Regions from separate parts of the Paenibacillus sp. FSL R7-277 genome, predicted to be linked through region 2. Evidence: riboswitches for the same ligand, from Rfam matches in the RefSeq annotation. Region 2 holds a riboswitch; each other region holds the start of a gene.

Region 1 (3,279 bases), on a different contig from region 2:
GGCAAAAAACAAACCGCTCATGATCCATTTCTGCATCTGCATCCGTCCCTCCATGTAAGCTGCTGTCTCCATTATAGCGGATGGTGAAGCGTTATCATAGTATGTGTGTCAAAAAAATGAACACAAATGATCCATTTTTTGCAAAACTCTCTTGTCTCCGGTGCTATTCCTCATAGACCATGCAATAAAAAGGCTTATTACCGGTCGGAGTGCGGCGTTCATAGGTATCCGTTATGGTGAACCCGCATTTCTGGTAGGCGCGGATGGCGCGCTGGTTCCAGGTCAGCACCTCCAGGTCGATCTCACATTCCGGGTAACGCGACCGTGCTGCCTGCACAATAGCCTTCATGAACAGATGCCCCATTCCATGGCCGCACAGCTCGGGCCGCATTCCGACACCAAGCCGGACTACCCCCTCCATCGGAAAGAGCTGGGCGAAGCCGCACAGATCCCCCTCTCCATTCACAACCGATACATATTGCCTACTTCGCAGCTGCGGGTCTCCGAACTCCACGCCCAGCGCCTGCATCTGCTCCCAGGACATCCAGCCGTAAATATTATACGGCGGCTTGTAGCTCCACTCACAGATCTCAGCGGCATGCTGCGGCTCCATAGGCACCACGTAAAAGGTTAGCGGGGAGCTAATCATTAGGCGAGGCCTCCTTCCAGGGGAAATAAATTCAATATAATTATATACAAAAACAGCGAGTTTCGACGCAATTTCCTTGCGGAAATGCAGGAACTTGACAAACGCCAAAATATATTTTCCGAAAGCGCAGAATCAGTGTTTTACAAATATAGAGAGGGGTAAGTAATTTTATAGACAAAAAAAGCCCTTCTCCAAGATTTCGGCAAAAATCTCGGAAAAGAGCGTTAGGTTACAAAGGATTATTGTACATCATCGTTGTCTTGGGAATCCGAAGCTACAGTCTTGTAGGCATCTGTACTCATGATTCGCTTGGCGCCAACGTAGCGGTTGACGTAATAGCTGTCACTCAGCGAACTGATGGTTACACCACGTGAGGAAGAGGCATGGGCGAATTCGCCGTCACCAACATAAATACCTACATGGGATATGCCCTTACCGCTTGTATTGAAGAATACAAGGTCGCCTGGTCTCATCTCGTCACGGGACACGGCAGTGCCCATCTGATACTGGGAGCCGGATTGATGGGGCAGGTTAATGCCGATCTTATCAAAAACATACATTGTAAATCCGGAGCAATCAAACCCGTTAGTTGATGTACCGCCGGACACGTATTTGGTTCCGATGGCTTTGTCGATCACTTTATCCATTTTGGAATCCGCGAAAGCGCTTCCTGCTCCGATGGTGAAGATAATGGACAAGCTTAGTACTGCGGCTGCTAGCTTCTTCTTCAAAAGTAAATACCCCTTCCAATGCCTACGAGGTTAGCTTAAGGGTTCGGTTGAAGGTCCCCTATGACCCCTCTTAGAATAGGAGGTCAATTCACCCAAAGTGGTTCCCCCGTTTCCCTAATTCATTAGGGAACTCGGCACGACTGTTGATTAGGATTAGCGGTTCATTCAATACATGACAAAACCTTTGTTAAAAGCGATTCAATAATTACAAAAATGTTACTAAAAACTCACTGCGATAATTGTAACAAAGACTTCGGCACTTGGCAATCACTTATAACATATTAATGCATCTTTTTTGCTGTTTTTTAGAGTTATAGCCCTTTCCAAAGACTCATATCTATGCGCAGGGGTTAATTTATATGATTATTTCTTTGTTTTTGCAAAAAAATGCTGTTTCAAGGCTGCGAATTCGGTGTAAAAGGTAGAATAAGGAAAAGGAAAAACCCGGAAATGATTACGGCAATAATCATCCCGGGCTCGTATAAGTTACATTTAGTTGTTAGAGGCTGAAATATTCGGGGTATGCTTCAAGGGGTCAATCGTAAGCGACAGCTTGGTAGGCTGTTGTGCTCATTACTCGTTTGGCGCCAACGTAGCGGTTGGCCCAGTAGGACTGGCTCATCGAACTGATGGTTACACCACGTGAACTTGAGGACTGTGCGAACTTCCCGTTTCCAACATAAATACCGACATGGGACACTCCGTTACCCAGGGTATTGAAGAACACGAGATCACCGGAACGCAGATTGCTCTTGGATACACTTGTTCCAACTTTGAACTGTGCTTTGGAGGTACGGGGCAAGGTAAGCCCGACATTCTTGAACACATACTTGGTAAATCCGGAACAGTCGAAGCCGCTGGTGGTTGTACCCCCGGTTTTATACGACGTTCCAATGGTTTTTGAAATCACAGTATCCATTTTGGAATCTGCGAAGGCACTGCCCGCTCCGAGTGTGAATACCATCACAAGACCCAGCGCTGCTGCGGTGCATTTTTTCTTGAAATTCTGACTAATCAAAAGATGTACTCCTTCCAGGGCCTGCGAGGTTAGCTTAAGGATTCGGTAGAAGGTTCCCCTATGACCCCTCTAAAGCGAGATCAATTCACCCAAAATATGGTTCCCCCACTTCCCGGTGCAGGGAATTCGGCGTTTTATGCACCAGAACAGTGACTTATCGGTATTGCTTAAATTGCAAGAGTTACGGAATATTTTGCTTGAAAGATTACAACTTTGTTACTACTGGTACAGCCATCATTGTATCAGAGGATTTCCCCTTTTGCAAATGCTTTTGTCCTCTGTTCAAGCAAAAAAGAGTCCTGCTCCCTGATAAGGGGCTGTGACTCTCTTTAGTATGCCGCTTCAGCAGCTTATTATTGTGGAAATGATTTACTGGACCAAAGGTGGTACTGGGCAGCGATTCCCCACATATCGAACAGCGTGGAGGGCAGCGGAGCTGCCTGGCGGAGCATAAGGGCCGGCAATCCGGGATAGAACAGAGCAGAGGCGCTGCAGAGCAGAATTACGGCCAGGCTTCCCGCCCCCAGAACGATGGATATACCGATCGAAGGCATCAGCATCTTCAGGCAGATCAGCAGTGAGGAGAACATGCCGGTACCGGCGGTATAGCCGAATTGCATATAGAGCAGAAGCTTGCGGACAAGGAAGAGATAGAGCAGCCAGCCCAGCACATAAGGCACCAGCTTCAGCAGAAGCTGGACATCGAGAACGCCGCTGAGCAGATGACGGTACATACGCGGAAGCAGCCAATAGAGCGGCAGGAGGGTTAGCGCCCATTCGATGAGGCTGAACACCAGCACCGGCAGCCCATATTTTCTCATTCCGGGAAAAAAGAACAGTCCCCGCGCTCCGTCGCGCTCCTGGTGAAGCTCGTGCAGCAG
Region 2 (3,279 bases):
AAAGAGGAGGTCACTCTTGGCGTGTTCCTGCTGAAGCTCCTTCATCCACTGAAGCAGTTCTTCCAGCCCGGTACGGATATTGGAAAACACACAGTCCTTTGTTAGACCACCACATATACATGCTGGGATTCGGGCAGTATTGAGCTTCGCTTTATGTGGCAAGCTCGTTTCACCGCCAAGTTATCATCCATGCCAGGCGCACCCAAAAAACCGACCTAGTAATAAAGGTCGGGTTTAATTTGGGGTTTTAGCAAAAAAGATCTATTATACTTTACCTTCAATCAGTTCATGATAATTTACCATTATAGTTCTCTCCTATCTCATCAGCAGCAGTTATTCCACCATCGCGACTATTCACCCGTTTCAGCAAATTGTTTGATGCGCTCTCCCACTTGATCACGAACCTGCTGGAAGACTGCCCACTTCTCTTCATCTGTTCCTTGCGCTTTTGCCGGATCGTCGAATCCCCAATGCTCACGTTTCACCTGAGGCGGGGTAATGGGACACTTATCTGCTGCATCTCCACATAAAGTAATGACGAGATCAGAGCTGTTCAGCAGCTGCAGATCAATAATATCTGATGTTTGACCTGAGATATCTATACCTACTTCACTCATCGCCTGAACGGCTTTCGGATTCAACCCATGAGCCTCAATGCCTGCACTATACACATTCCATTCATTGCTCAAATATTTCTTAGCCCAGCCTTCGGCCATCTGACTCCGGCAGGAGTTTCCTGTACACAAAAAGTAAATGGTTTTCTTATCCATGAGTCGCATTCTCCTTTGATTTTAAAATAAGGTCAATGTTATATATAAACTCATTTTTTCTCGGAATAAAAGGTAAACCTACAAGTTCAAAGTGTTAGTATGTCCAAGTATCGGTAAGCACAACGCCCCTAGCATTTGCTCCCATAAAGCTTTATGTAGGCGTCCATTTTGCACTCTTGAGGATCTTATCCCAATCCGATGTTTCTTGCCATGCAACTTACGGCAAATGGCATTTGATAACAGAACTGATGTTCTCAGTTGATTATACCAGAACATTTATTCTCAATCCATTCCAATATTGGATTCATAATGGCGGCACTCCATACAAGCAAATAATTAATCGGGCTCTCCCCCATGTTCACCTGTAAAGGCAGACAATAAACTTCCTAGTTTCTACGCAACCAGTCTCAATCTCTCCGATTCTCTTTTATATAATCATGATTAAAGAAGCATTAAGATTCATTTAGCCCCATTTAGGTTGCATTAAAAAGTTAATAAATACGCGATAACTTCAGAAAATCGGGGATGAATGCGAGATTACAAGGGATTTTCTTCATTTTTATATCCTATAGAGTCTTATTTAGTCTCCTAGAGAACTTTCGGCATTTTACAAACAGTGATGCTCAGCGTAAGATTCCTTTTAACAAATGCTGAATTCCCGTCAGGCGGGAAGCGGGGGAACCAAATGGCTGTGGCCAGCCGAAATGGGGTGAATCCAAAGAAGATTGAACTCTTCACTGGTAGGACGACTCTCACCGTCCGAATCCGTCAGCTAACCTCGTAAGCACTGGAGAGAGCCTGCATTAACCATGCTTTTTTGCTGCGATCCCGCAAAACCTTTCCATTACACTTATCCATCGTACAGAAAACCAAATATTCCGTTTGGCTTGAGCATGCTGCTGTATGTGAGAATGAAACTGAACTGTCAGCCTATGTAGCCACAGCTGAGCAGACCCATAATCTGCAGCGTTATATGAAATCTATAGACAACCTAGGAGGCATTATTCATGATTAACGCCAGACTGTCACGAATCGAGTTGTTCGCATTTAGCTGCCGCCCTTCCTTCATGCATATTTCAGAGCCTTACGGATACTGGTATGGGGTGTTGAAGTTAACCTTCGGAGGACAGATCAGCTATGGGAATTGCATTCTTTGTGCGGGTGACAATGCGGTGGATTTAATCAAATGGGGCTCTTTTCTGAAAGAGATATGTCATTGTACTGCAGAAGAAGCCACAGAATACGTCCGGATGCACGGACAAGAATGGGCCCCCAATCAACTTAACATGATCAAGACTGCACTCGATAGTATGTTCATTCAAAATGACCAAATCCGAATGAAGGTAGGAGCCGGATCGGAGCGGTATCGCCATCAAAGGACAAAGCAAAGAATCCATTCAATTAATACGGTGAAGAGTCATCTGAATCCAACCATTTTATTTGCAGAATCAGTATCCTATTATTCACTGCTATAGACATGATCAATTTAAATTATCAAACCTTCAATTGGTCAAAAATCTTAACGAATATTTTCGCGAAGTTCTTGGCATCATCGATACCTCTATGGTGAGTACCTTCAAGCGGCAATTCAAGCATAGTCAAGGCTCTCTCCATGCCTACGCCCCGCTTGCGGTCATTTTCCCAACAGGTGGCTTCCAGATCAAAAATGATATAGTTCATATCTGCTCCTTTTGAAATTCGAATCGATAGACCCATCGCTCCGGGGCTATGTCTTTTGTTATACTTCCAAGTGAGGTTTCAAATACTTCATTTCGCACTTTAATATACACCCACACAGAGGAGCGCAAAGACATGAACTTTTTCAAAAAACTGTTTGGCGGCAAGGAAATGGGCAAATCGGAAGATGGTACCACCATTTATGGTTATGACGCTTCGGATGAGCAGCAGGTTACGCCTCCCGCCAATATTTTGTACATGGAAGATTTAAACGAACATTTCAATCGGGTCTTTCCAAACCGGGAAACTGGCGTGTTCCACGAACTGATTTCAGACATCGTACATATTGATGTAAATATTATGGAGGCTACACCTGATGAGCCCTACCGGGTGCTGTACACCAATGGGATGAGCGATCTGCCGCTGACGCTCCCTCAGGAGATCCGTAAAGAGTATAAGCATCTGGAACGCGCGGAGCTGATGATGTTTTTGCCGGCGGACTGGCCGCTTACGCAGGAGGATTTTGAAGTGGAGGAGAACTACTGGCCGATCCGCCTGATGAAGATGCTTGCCCGATTCCCGCATATGTATCAGACGTGGCTTGGATACGGACATACGATCCCCAACACGGAGGATTACGAGCCTTACGCGGATAACACGGAGCTGTCCGGTGTGATCCTGTATGCTCTGTCGGAAGAGGTTAGCACCGTCCATACGAAAGATGGCAATCAGGTTCAGGTTTATTTCCTGGTTCCGCTGTACCGGGAGGAAATGGAGTTCAAGCTGGAGTCCGGTATAGACGAACTGGTGGCCAAGCTGTTCGAGCTTCCAG
Region 3 (3,279 bases), on a different contig from region 2:
CCCGTAATCTTGTTCACGCCTGAGGAAGCCCCGTCCTGGGAGATGACGGTGATCTTATCTACCTTGGCCAGCGGGGAGGCGATTTTCTCAGCCAGCTCGGGCAGGATTTTCAGGAATTCCACGGTCAGGGCGGCTTGAGTGAACTGTTTGTACGCCTCAGCCTTCTTCTGCAGCGCTCCCGCTTCCGCCGCTCCGGCGAGCTGGACGATCTCCGCATTCGCCTTCCCTTTTGCCAATTCCGCCTCCGCTGTTGCCAGTCCGCGCTTGGTCGTCGTAGCGGCTTCGGCTTCCGCCTCCAGAATCTGCCGCTGCTTGGCGGCTTCCGCTCTCATGATCGTTGCTTGATTCTCTGCCTGGGCCGGCTTGATCACTGTCGCCTCCAGCTCCCGCTGTCTCAGCTCGACCTCGATCTCCCGGACTGTGCGGTTGGCTTCGGCCTCCATTTGAGTGATTTTGACCTGTTCGGTAACCAGCGACTGCTTGATCTTATTCTGCTGCAATTCGTACGCCAGATCCGCCTGTGCCTTCTTCACCTCGGTCTCCAGCTTGAAGTCCGCCTGCTTAATGTTCAGCTCCTTCTCGAACAGCGATTCCTTCGCACGGGCAGCGGTTCCTGCTTCAATCGTCGCCTGATGCGCATTGGCTTTGGCAATGGAGGATTCCTTCTCCGCCTCGGCCTGCTTGATCTGAATATCGCGTTCGGCTTCAGCCTTGGCGATGCTGGCATCACGGCGAATCCGCTCAATCTCAGGCACCCCCATATTGTCGATGTACCCTTTGTCGTCGGTAATTTTCTTGATGGTGAAGCTGACGACCTCCAGCCCCATCTTGTCGAGATCCTCTGAGCAGGTCTCCCGCATCTTGCTGTTGATTTCGTCTGGGGTCTTGAGTATAGATTCTACACTGAGCTGCCCGATCAAGCCGCGCAGATGGCCTTCCACCGAATGCAGAATAATCGTCTCGCGGTCTTCCTCCGGCCGGTCAATGAACTGCTCGCTGGCTGTGAGAATAGCGGTTGGATCGCTTTTGATCTTAATCTGGGCGACCGCCTCCAGGTTCAGCTTGATGCCCTGGCGGGAAAACATGGCCTGCGCCGGGATCACATCGAAGCTCATCAGCATCATGGAGATGGTTTTATTGTTCTGGAAGCCGGGGATGACGAATGTCCCTCCGCCCTGAACCACTCTTTTGCCGCCGAGACCGTATACGATCATGGCCTGATTGGGCGGAACCTTTTTATACGCGGTCACAATACTGGTTAACGCCAGCAGAATCACAACAACAATAGCTCCGGTTACATATAAAATTAACATTTGCTCCGACACTCCCCGTTAGTTTTGTTCCATTTCCCTCTCGAACAAAGTGACCGCTGCGATCCCCTTATCCGTCTTCACAATAATCACCCGATCGCCCCGCAATAGCGACTGACCGGATTCGGCCCGCACGCCGATGGAGCGCATGGTCCCGTGCAGCACATACTTCATCTCTCCCACGGCCCCATCCGCTGCGGCGATGCTGATATAGCCGAGCTGGCCTGCCGGATCATAATCGAGTTCACTCATACTGCTGTCATACCGGGTCATCACCCGGGCCAGTACCGTGTAGAGCAGGATGCCCGGCAGCAGGGCGATCAAGGTACAGACCAGTACCACGGTGAGCAGCTGCATCCCGCTGTACTTGACAAGCATATACCCCGTGCCGCCCCAGACGGTGACAAACACCATCAGCGGAAGAATCGGGAGAAAGCCCGGCCCCCCAGCATCCCCTCCCCCTACATGCAGGTGGCCTACCAGACCGTGCCCATGAATGCTGCCGCTTAGGATAAGCACGAGGCCAACCCAGAAGCAGACGATAAATACAGTAGCGATGGGAACCCCTCCTTTCAATGTAATATGGCTATAAGAAAACTGACTGTAGTGGCGATGCGGAAACTGACTAATGTGGTACATAAAAAGACTATTGCGGCATATAAATGACTAATCAGTGTTGTTATAAGATTAAATTGTGCTTCCACCTGTCACTATTGCCCCTAATTTCCACTTTAGGCTGCTTGGTTGTGTATGGCAGAGGCGCAATTGGATTCAAGGGCACTTGTGCTCTTCATTTCTGCATCCAGCCCATTTTCAGGGCATTCAGTGGGATTAATCCCCTTCCCTACACAGCAAAAAGACCACAGCAGCAGCAGGGCTCTCCGTGGTCGGTTACTCGATCATGGCGCTCATCCTCTCTCTTCGAGGCTTACGGGGTTAGCTGACGGATTCGGGCAGCGAGATTGCCCTACCTCACCAGAGCCATAGTAGCACACTGGCAAGGATTCACCCCGGGTACTCAGCAGCCTATCCTTAAGCCACCTGCACCAGTTGGTTCCCCCGTTCCCGTTACGGAATTCAGCCATTTCAAGAACAGTGTCATTTCATTCGGTTGTTGATTGAATCTTACGCCTGCAGCCATTTAATGTAAAACCTCACGGATGACAAAAGAAGTCAATAATGCTGTCCCTTCGTGAATGAAGGCGCATTCTTCAGCTCTACTCTTATCCGCCCGGGGATTTGCTCGCGCTATCGTCTGTTTACACCCATGTTACTCTTCCTCTCACGTACTGCTCATTTGCTCACCTAATCCCCTCCCACTCTCATACTCACTTATTCCCCTACTCTTACTCCCACACTAACTCTCACTTACCTACTCACTCATCTACTCACTCATCTACTCACTTACTCACTTACTCTCCTTCACTTACTCCCACTCTAGCTCTCACTCCTCATTTACTCACTTACTTCCCACTCCCTTCCCCACGCCCTCCTAACTTAATCTCCTCCCCCCACCTTTCTTTCTCAGTCCATTACTCCAAATTTAAAATATTCACATTTCCGTCACTCGATGCTCATTGTGCAATCTTTCCCTTTGAGCAATAATAGAACCTATAGATTCTATAGAGCTTATAGATTTCAGGGAAAGGAGGAACATTTACTTTTGAATTCCAAACTGAATCTGCGGGACAAAAAAAAAGAAGCCACCGCCTATGCCTTAGCCGTAGCGGCCTTCGAGCTTGCGCTTGAGCATGGCATGGATGGCTTCATTGTGGATGATGTTGTTCAGAAGGCTGGATATTCCCGGCGGACTTTTGCGAATTACTTCTCCTGTAAGGAGGAGGCAGTCGCCGCCTATTTCATTGGCATTATTGCTGTCCAAGAGAAAGAGAATAACCCGCTGGCTGCTCTGCCGTCGGATGCTACACCGCTCGATGCCCTGTACAATCTGCTGAAGCTGCAATTCACC

Evidence for each region. A riboswitch is a leader RNA that binds a small molecule or an ion and turns the genes downstream of it on or off. The one in region 2 is predicted to bind cyclic di-AMP.
Region 1: linked by a shared signal. The riboswitch ahead of C173_RS09835 (C40 family peptidase) and the one ahead of C173_RS17230 (hypothetical protein) in region 2 are both predicted to bind cyclic di-AMP.
Region 3: linked by a shared signal. The riboswitch ahead of C173_RS28445 (hypothetical protein) and the one ahead of C173_RS17230 (hypothetical protein) in region 2 are both predicted to bind cyclic di-AMP.

What each region holds. Positions count from the first base shown of each region.
Region 1 is NZ_ASPX01000024.1:16,160-19,438, forward strand. It holds gene C173_RS09825 (c-type cytochrome) at 1-36, opposite strand, end outside; gene C173_RS09830 (GNAT family N-acetyltransferase) at 164-649, opposite strand; gene C173_RS09835 (C40 family peptidase) at 889-1,380, opposite strand; cyclic di-AMP (ydaO/yuaA leader) riboswitch at 1,385-1,527, opposite strand; gene C173_RS09840 (C40 family peptidase) at 1,916-2,344, opposite strand; cyclic di-AMP (ydaO/yuaA leader) riboswitch at 2,402-2,540, opposite strand; gene C173_RS09845 (hypothetical protein) at 2,752-3,279, opposite strand, start outside.
Region 2 is NZ_ASPX01000055.1:65,609-68,887, forward strand. It holds gene arsC (arsenate reductase (thioredoxin)) at 351-770, opposite strand; cyclic di-AMP (ydaO/yuaA leader) riboswitch at 1,409-1,572, shown strand; gene C173_RS17230 (hypothetical protein) at 1,778-2,245, shown strand; partial or broken gene C173_RS17235 (3'-5' exonuclease) at 2,265-2,399, opposite strand; gene C173_RS17240 (suppressor of fused domain protein) at 2,583-3,279, shown strand, end outside.
Region 3 is NZ_ASPX01000115.1:98,103-101,381, reverse strand. It holds gene C173_RS28450 (flotillin family protein) at 1-1,313, opposite strand, end outside; gene C173_RS28445 (hypothetical protein) at 1,332-1,886, opposite strand; cyclic di-AMP (ydaO/yuaA leader) riboswitch at 2,221-2,403, opposite strand; gene C173_RS28440 (TetR/AcrR family transcriptional regulator) at 2,974-3,279, shown strand, end outside.